3 regions of the Vreelandella lionensis genome follow, and region 3 is predicted to be linked to each of the others. Evidence: predicted binding sites of a transcription regulator. Region 3 holds the regulator's gene; each other region holds the start of a gene.
The links. Region 3 encodes FliA, which starts transcription of late flagellar genes. Its sites were predicted from a motif close to CTAAAGTTNNNNNNNNNNCNGCCGATA; they were not measured.
Positions count from the first base shown of each region.

Region 1: ACIGG6_RS10815 (flagellin N-terminal helical domain-containing protein) is a predicted target of FliA. The motif match lies at 1,774-1,800, and genes of this name have one in related genera.
Region 2: fliD (flagellar filament capping protein FliD) is a predicted target of FliA. The motif match lies at 2,324-2,350, and genes of this name have one in related genera.

Region 1 covers NZ_JBITWC010000015.1:42,163-46,330, forward strand. Annotated here, with positions in the region: gene ACIGG6_RS10810 (BCCT family transporter) at 1-884, shown strand, start outside; gene ACIGG6_RS10815 (flagellin N-terminal helical domain-containing protein) at 905-1,726, opposite strand; gene folK (2-amino-4-hydroxy-6-hydroxymethyldihydropteridine diphosphokinase) at 1,839-2,279, opposite strand; gene ACIGG6_RS10825 (SDR family oxidoreductase) at 2,511-3,269, shown strand; gene ybiO (mechanosensitive channel protein) at 3,325-4,168, opposite strand, start outside.
Region 2 covers NZ_JBITWC010000036.1:17,111-21,278, reverse strand. Annotated here, with positions in the region: gene ACIGG6_RS17095 (RNA-guided endonuclease InsQ/TnpB family protein) at 1-798, shown strand, start outside; gene ACIGG6_RS17090 (UDP-glucose dehydrogenase family protein) at 933-2,255, shown strand; gene fliD (flagellar filament capping protein FliD) at 2,433-3,788, shown strand; gene fliD (flagellar filament capping protein FliD) at 4,001-4,168, shown strand, end outside.
Region 3 covers NZ_JBITWC010000008.1:101,692-105,859, forward strand. Annotated here, with positions in the region: gene ACIGG6_RS06855 (sensor domain-containing diguanylate cyclase) at 1-208, opposite strand, end outside; gene ACIGG6_RS06860 (flagellar motor protein MotB) at 232-903, opposite strand; gene ACIGG6_RS06865 (motility protein A) at 908-1,723, opposite strand; gene ACIGG6_RS06870 (RNA polymerase sigma factor FliA) at 1,763-2,464, opposite strand; gene ACIGG6_RS06875 (flagellar protein FlhE) at 2,491-2,841, opposite strand; gene ACIGG6_RS06880 (hypothetical protein) at 3,013-3,612, opposite strand; gene flhF (flagellar biosynthesis protein FlhF) at 3,609-4,168, opposite strand, start outside.

The DNA.
Region 1 (4,168 bases), on a different contig from region 3:
AGGTGAGCTTTGGCCTGCATGAGCTGTTTGGCCTGCCGGAAGGCTACACCGGGCAACTGATGATTCTGGCCGTACTGGGCACTATTTATGTGCTCTCTTCGATGAGCGGGGTGCATAAAGGCATCCAACTGCTGAGCCGTTTCAACGTACTGCTGGCGTTAGCGATCGGCGCCGTGATTATCGTGTTCGGCCCCACGCTGTTTTTGGTGAACACCTACGTTTCCAGCATGGGCGCGTATGTCAGCGAGTTTTTCACCATGGCCACGATGACCGCTGAAACCGCCCCGGCGTGGTGGATGCAGTGGTGGACGGTGTTCTTCTTTGCTTGGTTTATCGGCTATGCACCGCTGATGGCGATTTTCGTGGCGCGCATTTCACGGGGCCGCAGCATTCGTGAAATGATTCTGGCGGTTGCCGTACTCGCCCCGATTGCCACCACCGTATGGTTTACGCTACTGGGCGGCTCCGGCATTTACTACCAGTTGACCGGGGTAATTGACCTGACCGAAGCGCTCAACAATTTCCAGTTTGACGTGGCGACCCTCACGGTGGCGCAAGCGCTGCCCGGCGGAACCTGGATGGCGCTGGCGATTCTGCTGCTGACCACGATTTTTGTGGCCACCACCGGCGACTCCATGAGCTACGCGATTGCCGTTGTCGGCGCAGGCCATGATGACCCTAGCCCTTACATGCGCGCTTTTTGGGGCATTGCGATGGCTCTGATGGCGGCCGTGCTGCTGTATATGGGTGCAGGTCAAATTGGCGCGCTGCAGCAGTTTATCGTGATTACTGCGATCCCAGTGTCGCTGATTCTGCTGCCCTCGCTGTGGAACGGCCCGCAGGCGGCTTACGCCATGGCGCGTGAACAGGGCATCATCGACTAACGGTGATCGGCCACTTCTAACTACAGCCCTTCCAACAGCCGCAGAATCATCTGCGGCTGTTGGTTCACCCGGGTCAGCATCGCGATACCCACCTGCTGAAGCAGTTGGGCGCGAATAAGGTTGGAGACTTCTTGCGCGTAGTCGGCGTCTTGAATACGCGACTGGGCAGCGGAGGTGTTAATGATGTTGGTGTTAAGCCCGTCAATGACGCTCTCGAAGCGGTTCTGCACCGCCCCTAAATAGCTGCGCTGGCGGTCGACCTGTTTAATGGCTTCATCCACAACATCCATTGGTTTGGGCGTGGCCGAGCCATTATCTAATACGCTGAAATTATCCAACCCCAGCGCCTGACGCCCCATCGCCGAAAAGCTCACGCCAATCACATCACCGGCGTTGGCCCCTACCTGAATATTGAGCGTTTTATCGCTCTCGATCAGCTTAATGCCGTTAAAGTTGCTCTGCTCAGCGACGCGGTCAATCTCTTCCAGCCATTGGTCGATCTCTAACTGAATAGACGCCCGATCTTCTGAGGAATTGGTGCCGTTGAGCGCCTGAACGCTGAGTTCGCGGATGCGCTGAAGGCTATCGTTGATCAGGTCCAACGAGCCTTCTGCGGTTTGCACCATAGAGATACCGTCGTTGGTATTGCGGATCGCCTGGTTCATACCGCGAATTTGTGCGCCCATGCGATTGGCAATCGCCTGGCCTGCCGGATCATCCTTGGCGCTATTAATACGCAGCCCAGACGACAGACGCTCCATGGAGGTCTGCATTGCTTGCTGGCTACTGCGTAGATTATTCATCACCAGTAGCGACGTGATATTAGTCGCAAGGCTGATCACGGGCGTGACCTCGGAAGTGAACGCAAACAGTGCGGAGGTAGCGTGAATATCGGCCTATCTTTAGAAAACGTGAGCCCTGCCCCGTAAAACTTTCCCAGTCGCTACTATTTTTTCAGTTCGGTCTCTTCAGTACGGCTAGCACTTCGTCCACCGGCCCCCGAACATAGTCGTGATGAAAGTAGCCATCGTCGACCACCTCGCCATCCCAGGCCACAATGTCTAAGTCCATGGTCCGGGGGCCAGATTTGATCGGCCCGCGAACACGGCCTAAGCGATGCTCAACCTCTTTTAGGTAGGCTTTAAAGTCGCCCAGCTCAAGCGTAGTGCGCACCACCAGGGCGGCATTTAAGAAGTCTGGCTGCTGCTGAAAGCCTACCGGGGCAGTGCGCACCGCTTCGGAGCGGGCCAGCAGTTCGCACTCACTGCTCAAAATCTCAAGGGCTTTGGCAAAGTGATGCTCTGGCTCAATATTGGTTCCTAGCGAGATAACGCACTCGTGTTGAGCCGACGCGGGCGAGGGAGTTGACGTTACGGGTGACGACCTTAATGACATAACTATATCCCAATATAAGAGGCTGGATGACTAACGGCTGGTGAGCCGATGACCTAGCCCACACCGTTTTAGCGTATAGGAATCAATCGGCGCCCCAATAGAGTAGACGGTTAACCATTCTGTTCAAGCTCTGTACAAGTTATTGACAAACGCTGCGCTCACGCAGAAAGTCTTTTTGATTACCATGACAACGTTAGTTAACAAACACTACCTGCTGCGAGGGATAAAGCAATGGATACACCTGCTGCACTTGTAACCGGCGGCGCCACGCGCCTGGGCCGCTATTTTGCTGAAGCGCTAGCCGATAAGGGCTTTGATATCGCGCTACACGTGAATAGCTCCCGGGGGGAAGCAGAGGAAGTGGCAGACGCAATTCGCGGCAAGGATCGTGAGTGCGAGATTCTGCCCTGCAACTTTTTAGAGGATTCGCTAGAAGAATTAATCACCCAAGCTAAAACGCGTTTTCCTGGGTTGAACGTGCTGCTCAATAGCGCCTCAGCTTATGAACCAGCGCCGATCGCCCGTACCGATATGGCCATGCTGGAGACTCAGTTCCGAGTCAATATGTTCACCCCGCTGCTACTCACACGCCATTTTGCCGAGGCGGTAGAGCACGGTCAGGTGATCAACATCATCGACAACAAAGTGGCCTATCACCAATATCCGTATGCGGCGTACCTGCTCTCCAAGAAAAGCCTAGCTGAGATGACCCGTATGGCAGCGCTGGAGTTTGCTCCGCGCCTACGGATTAACGGTATCGCCCCCGGGGTAGTGCTGCCCGCCTCCCAGCGTACCAGCGACTATATCCAGTGGCGCATCGAAGGCATTCCGGTCAATCACCAGGGCAACCCAGCACACCTTGTACAAGCATTGCACTATTTGCTGGATAATGCCTTTGTGGCCGGGCAAGTGCTATTTGTAGACGGCGGCGAATCGATCAACCTAGAGGGTCGCCACTCCGAAAACTACCCTGGCGAGCGGCGCGACTGACCCAACGCAATGAGGCCGCCCGAAGGCGGCCTCATTGGCTTACCTAAGCGTACGCTTAGGTTTCATCCACATCATCATGGTCCGGCTTATGGTGATCCGGTTCATGCTCAAGCGAGGCTTCGCTACGCTCTGCAAGCGGTGCCGTGTCGGTACGCTTCCGTTCGGCTTTCGCTTCCAGAATGCGCACGTTGGCAGGCGGTGTCTTGCCGCCTTTGGTTTCGCCAAAGTAGAGCGTGGTATGCGGGAACGGAATCTCGATACCCGCCGCGTCAAAGCGCAGTTTCACTAGGCGGTTGTAGGCACGGCCTACAGCCCACTGGTCGCCCGGCGTGGTTTTAATGACCACACGAATGTTCACCGAGCTGTCGGCCAGGGCGGTAACCCCTGCCACGGTCAGATCTGCCAGCAGCTGTTTGCCATGCTCTTCACTGGCCTTGAGATCTTCAAAGGCGAGCTGCAGCTGCTCGATGGCATCATCGATGCTCTCGTTGTAGCCAATGCCATACTCGCCTACATGGTTACCGTACTCGCGCATGTAGTTAGAGACGGTATCCACACTGGAGAACGGCACAATGTGATAAGTACCGGAGAGGTCGCGGATACCCACCGAGCGAATACTCAAGCGCTCTGCGGTACCGGTAATACCCCCTACGGTCACCACATCGCCGGTATTCATCGCGTTTTCCACCTGAATGAATACCCCGGTAATCACATCCTGCACCAGCTTCTGGGCACCAAAACCAATCGCCAGACCCAGCACACCGGCACCAGCAATTAGCGGCCCAATATTGATGCCGATTTCCGAGAGCACGATCATGCCGGTGATGGTCACCATGGCAATGGCCAGCGCATTACGGAACAGGCTCAGCAGCGTTTTGGCACGGGCAGAGGGTTCGCCG
Region 2 (4,168 bases), on a different contig from region 3:
ACCAAGGCCGCGTTCCGCTATCGGGATGGTGAGATCACTATCGCAAAAGCGAAGACGCCGTTACCCATCCGGTGGAGCCGGTCACTACCCTCTGCACCCTCTACCATCACGATTTCACGCGATCGTGCTGGACGCTACTTCATCAGTTGCCTGTGTGATTTCGTGCCAAAAGCGCTTCCGGTCACGCGCAAAACGGTCGGCATTGACCTCGGCTTGAGCGATTTGTTCATTACCAGTGACGGCGCAAAATCGGGCAATCCGCGTCATCTGAAACGCTACGAGGCGAAGCTGGTCTGCTTGCAGCGCCGGTTGGCGAAAAAACAGACAGGTTCAAACAACCGCAACAAACACCGTTGGAAAGTGGCACGGCTACATGCCAAGATCGCCGACTGTCGCCGTGACGCTACCCACAAAGCGACCCGCGCACTCATTAACGAAAACCAAGTCCTGTGCGTCGAGTCACTTAATATCATTGGTATGATCAAGAATAGACGGCTTTCTAAATCCATTAGCGATGCCGGGTGGGGTGAGTTCGTCCGGCAACTGGAATACAAGGCCGCCTGGGCGGGGCGCCAACTGGTGAAAGTGAGCCAGTGGTTCCCCAGCAGCAAGCGGTGTCATGGCTGTGGCTACAAGGTTGAGAAACTGCCGCTGTCGCAACGTCACTGGCACTGCGAAAGCTGCGGCTACCCCATTGACCGCGACATCAACGCGGCCAGGAATATACAAACCGCCGGGCTGGCGGGGTTAGCCTGTGGAGCGACCGGAGCGGAGGGCAGCGGCCTAGCTGCTGTCTAGTGAAGGCGTGTGGAAGCAGGAAGGTTCTGGGGGTGATCTCAGAACCCTCGCCCAAAGCGCGAAGCGCGGCGGGCGGGGAGTGTCAGAAAAAAGGTGTGGTAGTCTCGCAAGACTTCTTTTAGGGCTGGTTGATTATGCAGATTAGTGTCTTTGGTACCGGATATGTAGGGCTCGTGGCAGGTGCGTGTTTGGCGGATGTGGGTCATCAGGTCATCTGCATGGATATTGATGCTAACCGCATCGCACAGCTTAGCCGTGGTGAGATCCCTATTTTCGAGCCAGGCCTGAGCCAGCTGGTAGCGCATAACGTTGCCGCTGGGCGTTTGCGATTTACCACAGATACCGCACAGGCGGTAACCGAAAGCGACACGCTGTTTATCGCGGTGGGCACCCCGCCAGACGAAGATGGCAGCGCTGATCTGCAGTACGTATTAAGCGTCGCGGAAAGTATCGGCCAGCACATGCAGGGCTATAAGCTGGTGGTTGATAAATCGACGGTGCCGGTAGGCACGGCCGAGCGTGTAAGCGACACCATCAGCCACGTGCTACACCAGCGTAAGGTTGAACACCCTTTTGATGTGTGCTCCAACCCTGAGTTTATGAAAGAAGGCGCTGCCATTGATGACTTCACCCGCGGCGCTCGCATTATCGTAGGCACCGAGAGCGAGCGGGTAAAAGAGCGCATGAAAGCCTGCTACGCGCCCTATAACCGCAACCACGACAAGCTCATGTTTATGAGCGTGCGAGCGGCAGAACTGACGAAATATGCCGCCAACGCCATGCTGGCGACCAAAATTAGTTTCATGAACGAAATGGCGAATTTAGCGGAGCGCTTAGAGGTTGATATTGAAGATGTACGCCGGGGTATCGGAAGTGACCCGCGTATTGGCTATCACTTTATTTACCCTGGTTGTGGTTATGGCGGCTCTTGTTTCCCCAAAGATGTGCACGCCCTTGAGCAAGCTGCTTTGCAATTAGGTTACACGCCGGAATTATTAAAAGCCGTAGAAGCCGTTAATCAGCGCCAAAAACAAACGCTTTACACAAAACTGCAAGAGAGCCTCGGTAACTTAGAGGGGAAAGTGATTGCTATTTGGGGGCTAGCATTTAAGCCCGGCACCGATGATATGCGCGAAGCGCCCAGCCGAGCACTGATGGAAGCCCTGTGGGCAGCAGGCGCAAAGGTGCAAGCGTTCGACCCGGAAGCGATGGGTGAGTGCCGAAGGCTTTATGGCGAGCGTGACGACCTGATGCTCGCAGGCGATCGCATACAGGCAGTAAAAGGTGCAGATGCACTGGCCATCTGTACAGAGTGGAAAGAGTTTCGCACCGTTGACTTCACTTGGTTAGCAAGCCAGCTAAACAATAAATTAGTGGTAGATGGGCGTAATTTATATGCGCCCAGCGCGTTGAGTGAGGCGGGTGTTTGCTATGTGGGTGTCGGTAGAAAGTCTTAATAAACAGAAGTTTATAGCTTTGGTTTGCTGTTTCTGATAAATGGGTAAGCCCAGGGCTAATAAATTTGTTAAAGTTAATAGTCTCAATGCCGAATAAATAACTAATTAGCTAACTTGAATAATGGCTGCCGCAAAATCGGTAAGACGGCCGCACAACGCGAAAAAGGGACGGTACGCATGGCTTCCATTTCATCACTTGGTATCGGTTCAGGGCTGGACCTCAACGGCTTGCTAGATCAGTTGCAAGAAGCTGAGCGTGGCAAACTTGCGCCCATCGAGCAGCAACTGGAAACCCAGCAAACCAAAATCTCTGCCTACGGGCAGTTGCAAAGCGCCCTTTCCGAATTTCAAAACGCCGCAGAGGCACTTAACGACAGCGACCTCTACGAGAGCCTCTCTACTAATGTAGGGGGAGAAGCAATCACCGCCACGGCAGATGGCGAAGCGCAGCCCGGCAGCTACAACGTAACGGTTGAAACGCTAGCAACCCGCGGCACCTTAGCCTCTGAAGGCGTCACGGCTGTTGATGAAGCGCTCACTACAGCAGAACAAACGCTTACTTTTACCTTTGGTGAAGGGGCCACGCAAACCACAAAAGAAGTGACCATTGCGGCAGATAGCACTCTTGAAGATATGCGAGACGCCATCAATGCAGACGAAGATTCCGGTGTTAACGCCACCATTGTGTTCGATGGCACGGATTACCGGTTAGCACTTAGTTCAAGCGAAACAGGCGCGGATGCCTCAATTGCAGACTTCAGCTTCTCAGGTACTGCGCCGTTTGCTGCGGATACAACTAACACTCTTCAAACGGGTACTGACGCAGCACTGAATGTGAATGGCATCGCCATCACTAGCCCTACTAACCAGGTAGAAGGTGCCATTCAAGGCGTCACACTGAACCTTCAGGAAGAGGGGGATAGCACTGTGTCGGTAGAGCAAAACACCCTGGCAGTGCGTGAAGCGGTGACGGGCTTTGTAGATGCATACAACGACCTAAAAGGCACCATTGGCGACCTCACCAGCTTTAATGCTGAAACCGGTGCCGCAGGTGATCTGCTGGGCGATAACGCCGTGCGTACAGTGGAATCTCGATTGCGCAGCGTGCTTGGTAGCGGTATTGAAGGCCAATTTTCAATGCTTAGCGATATCGGCATTTCGCTACAGCGTGATGGCACGCTCGAAGTTGATAGCGGCAAACTAGACGACGCCATTGCCAATAACCAAGACGCTCTCTCGGCCTTTTTTGCAGGCGGTGCTGAGGACGACGGCATGGCAGGCCAACTGAATCAAACCGTTGAGCAGCTTTTGGGCTCGAATGGCGCTGTGTCAGGAGCGAAGTCGGGGGCTGAAAGTCGCATTGAGTCGCTAGGCGAACGTTATACCCGAATGGAGCAGTCCATCGAGCAAACCATTTCTCGCTACCGGACCCAGTTTGGCCAGCTGGATACGATGATCTCTCAAATGAACCAAACCAGCAGCTACCTCACCCAGCAGTTTGATGCGTTAGATGCACAGCTAGGACGAGAATAATACCAATTCTGTTTAGCTATCTCCAAAACGCCTGCGATAAGCAGGCGTTTTTATTAGGTTATTATACAGACGCCATTAAACGCCTGAAAAAGCGCTAAAGTCTTCCGTTGTTCCGTCGATAAAAATGTTATTAAATTTCAACAAGCACTCCGTACCTGACTAAGTGTTTTGGATGACTGTTGGTTTAGCCTTTTGCATTGAGGAACATCGGCATGGCGACAATAACCTCTCTAGGCGTTGGCTCTGGCTTGGACCTCACCGGCCTATTGGACCAGCTACAGGCAGCTGAGCGTGGCAAGCTTGAGCCCATTACGCTTCAAAAACAGCAGCAACAGGCGAAAATTTCCGCCTATGGCCAGCTGCAAACATCAATGAATGCT
Region 3 (4,168 bases):
CTAGCCGCTGTTGCCCCTGGAGCTCCTTGCTTAGCCGACGGCTTAGCCGTTTGCCCAACACGCTGCCTAACGTCAGCGGCTGGTGTGCTGGCTCAGCCATGCCCAGCAGTTGGGTGAGATTGTTACTCACCGCTTGAATGTGTCTACACTCTTCATCCAGCACCATGACAGCGCCAAACGATTGAAGTAGAGAACGTTGCTTCGACACGAAGATAGCCTCGAGATATCTCTTTACCCCTCGACCTGTTGCTTCAGCAACAGCTCAACGCGTCGGTTGGCAGCTCGTCCTTCCGCAGTAGCGTTACTTTCCATGGGTTGGGTGTCAGCATAGCCGACGGCCCGCATACGTGAAATGGCAATACCCTGCCGCTCTAACTGGCGTACCACTGCGATGGCCCGCCCCACTGAAAGCTCCCAGTTCGACGGAAACCGAGCGGTCGCGATCGGCACGTTATCGGTGTGGCCCTCAATGGAAATTTGACCATCAAAAGTCTGTAGCACCGAAGAGAGCCGTTCTAACACAACTTGCCCCTGGGGCGTTAGTACATCGTTGCCACTGGGAAATAAAAGGCTATCGTCAATACGTAGCGTAACGCCCTCTTGTCCCTGGGAGACACTCACCCCAGGGATATCAAGCCCTGCCATTTGGGGATGTAAGCCATCGTGGCGGGGAAGTATTCCTGTGGCTAAGCTAGCCAATGGCAGTGACGTAACGGCATTCGAGGGATCCATGATACTGCTTTCACTCCCTTCGCCACCGCCGGATGGCGTAAGCGCCAACAGCAGTACAAACAGGGTAATCAGCAGCGTCAATACATCCAGGTAACTGGTCAGCCAGCTCTCGTCACTCTCTCCCACTTCGGCGGGAAGCTCTAAAGCATGCCGTGAATCGCGGTCGAGCATGACGCTACCCTTTTAATGCGGAACCCATATCGGGCCGAGGCTTAACGTTCGCGTCACGAATTTCGTCGTGGTAATTCGCTACGAAGGAATTAAGCGTCTCTTCAATAAACGACGGCAGGCGGCGCTTGGTAATTAGCGAAATGCCTTCCAGCACCATGTTCATAGTGATAAGACGCTCTTCCGTACGCCGCTCTAGCTTCACGGCAATCGGTTTAAACACCAAGTTGGCCAACAGGATGCCATAGAAGGTAGTCAATAGCGCCACCGCCATCCGAGGCCCAATTACTTCCAGGTCACCCGCGTCCATCACTTCGAGCATGTTGACCAAGCCTACCAAAGTACCAATCATGCCAAAGGCCGGTGCATAGGTGGCCATGGTGCGGAAAATTTGGGCTTCAGCATGCTCGCGGGCTTTCAGCCGCGCAATACGCCAGCGCAGCATGTCGAAGATTTCATCCTCTTTTGTATTTGCAATGACCAGTTGAATACCGGTGCGCAAAAACGGATTACGGGTATGTTCCAGTTCTTTCTCAACCGCTCTAACATCCCCCTTAAACCAAAGGCGCGACATGGAAACCAACTCATTGATGTCATCTCGCACATAGGTGTTTTCACGGCGGAAAACTAAACCAACCAGACGCACCACACGCAGCACTTCTTTCAGCGGATAGCTGATAAACGTGGCCGCCAGCGTACCGGTGATGACAATGGCAAGCCCCGGGAGGTTAATAAAGCTCTCGGGCGACTCTGCGGTAAAAAATAAAACGCTTACCAACAGCAGCATGCTGGCAAATATACCGATCAGCGTAGATGGATTCATCAACGGCTCCTCGCCGGTTATGGTTAGTGAGTGAGAGGGTTAATTAGTCTCATGTAGGCGAGCACGCAGCCGACTCACCGCCTGGCTGTGAAGCTGTGAAACCCGTGATTCGGTGACACCGAGCACAGCGCCCACTTCTTTTAGATTCATCTCTTCTTGGTAATACAGCGCCATTAGCAGCTTCTCGCGCTCGGGCAGTGCTTCAATGGCGTCGATCAGCGTTTGCCGCTGCTGTTCATCCAATAATTGTTCAAACGGCTGTCGGTGAGTGTCGTCCCCCGCAGGCTCGCCGCCATCCGCAATGAGCTCTTCGAACGGCAATAATTGCCCGCTATTGGTATCGTTGAGCAGTTGCTGGTAATCACTTAGCGGCATCTCCAGTTCACGGGCAATCTCCCCCTCTTCCGGGGGGCGCCCCAGCTGCTGCTCTAAACGACGCACAGCATCATCTACCGCCCGTGCCGAGCGGCGTACGCTGCGGGGCAGCCAGTCACGAGTGCGCAGCTCGTCCATCATCGCGCCCCGGATGCGCTGGCTTGCAAAGGTAGCAAATGTTGCTCCCTGGGCAGCATCAAAGCGCCCTAATGCCTCTAACAAGCCCACCATACCCGCCTGGATCAGATCATCCAGCTCAATACTCGCGGGCAACCTTACCTGCAGCGTTAAGGCCTGACGTCTCACCAGTGGCATGTATTGAGTTAACAGCTCACTCTGTTTGATCCTGCCTTGTGCTGTATACATCCTCGTGCCTCGCGGCTTAACAACCTTTACTGATAGTTCACGATCACTTGTAACCCCTGTACTCGCACAGGGCGTTGCCCTGGCTGCAGCGTAAACCGAAAGTACAGCGGTGCGCTCGCCAACATTCCCGATAGAGCGGTCGTGCTACCGCGCATGCCTGATAGTGCAACACAGCGTTCAGGATGACATAGCCAAGCGTTCACAGGCGTTCCCGGCGGTGACTCAAAGCGCCATTGAATTCGCGACAGCGCAGCATTACGCAGCGGGACGCCCGCTGGCGGGGTTATCGCCTGGCTGCTGCTGGTACGGTCGCTCATTGCTACCATCACACTAGGCACTTGGCTGCTCCAACTACCGGTTGCGGCCTGCGTATTCAACGCGAAAAACCATAACCCTGCTACTAGCCCTAAACAGCCCATTTTTCTTACTGTTAACAACTTTGCAGGTTTTATCAACGCCTCAATAGCCATCTGCTTAGCGTTACTTACCCAACTCGCCAAACTCTGCATAACTCTCCCCTTGAGCGACAAATGCACCCTGGCCCGCCGCTAGCGCGCCAGCAGCAGAAGCTCAATATCTAAATAACGAGCGGAAGCATTGCCCAAATTATCCAGCAACCCCTGGCGCGGCAGGTGGGGTTCATGAAGGGCTAGAAGACGCTGCGGACCGCCATGCTCGCGTAATTGGCGCAACACTCGGTACATAGTGGCAAAGGCGTCAGCATCACTGTTGATCCACAACGCCCAGCGTGAGTAACGCTCGGCTAAGTCAGTCAGCGAGGCGCTGTCAGGCATGACAATATGAACATCCCAATCCTGTGGGTCACCTGCCCATTGCCTCCCAAGGGCCGACCATTGCCCCAGCCGACCTCGCACTTTGTCCACCTGCGCTGCGCCAGCATGAGGTAAGCCTACTACCACTAACGTTTTTTTCGGTCTTGGAGGCGCCACGGTGGCAGGCTCGGCAGCAGCAGCTACCGTCGGTGCCATAGCCTCCTGGGTATACGCGGCGGCTTCCTCTTCGTTAACGGGAGCGGCAGGCACTGTCTCGTCACTTTCCACGTTATGGCCGACTTCATCAGCACCGCGCTGCTGGCGCTGTAAATCGGCCCATTTGCGCAGGCCAGCCGCCTGATCCTGGCCACTCATACCACGCCCTCACGACTGACGCTACCTAGCTGACGAATGGCATCGCGCGCCATCAGAACGTGTACTAATGCATCAAGCAGTGCCGTATCACGCCGCTTGCGCTGGGTTCCTAACAAGCGCAGCAAATCGGCTCGCAGGGCCTGAGCGTCCTCATCGTCAACGATATCTAGATGGCCAGCTACTGCAGCCGCGCCGCTGGCCATCAGCAGGCGCAGCTCGCTGCTGACATCACCACCGTCGGCCTCTTTAAGCTGCTGCCAAGCACGCTTGGTGAGCGATGCCAGTCCGTCACTCTGCAGTTGAGTGATTAAAAGCGTTAACACATCGCTGCCCAAACGTGCAGGCGTTAGCCAGTAGCGGCGCACGATTCGCTTAGTGCTTTCAGGGTCGCTTACCTCACCGACCCACGCCAATACGGGGTTACCTGATACGTCCTGCGCTTCAACATAGGCGCTGGAAAGCTGCATGCTTTGCCCGCGGAAACGAATGCCCACGCTATGGGTTAAGGTGCTTTCTTGGAACAGGGAGCGCAGGGTATAGCGCTCGCCCTGGCAGT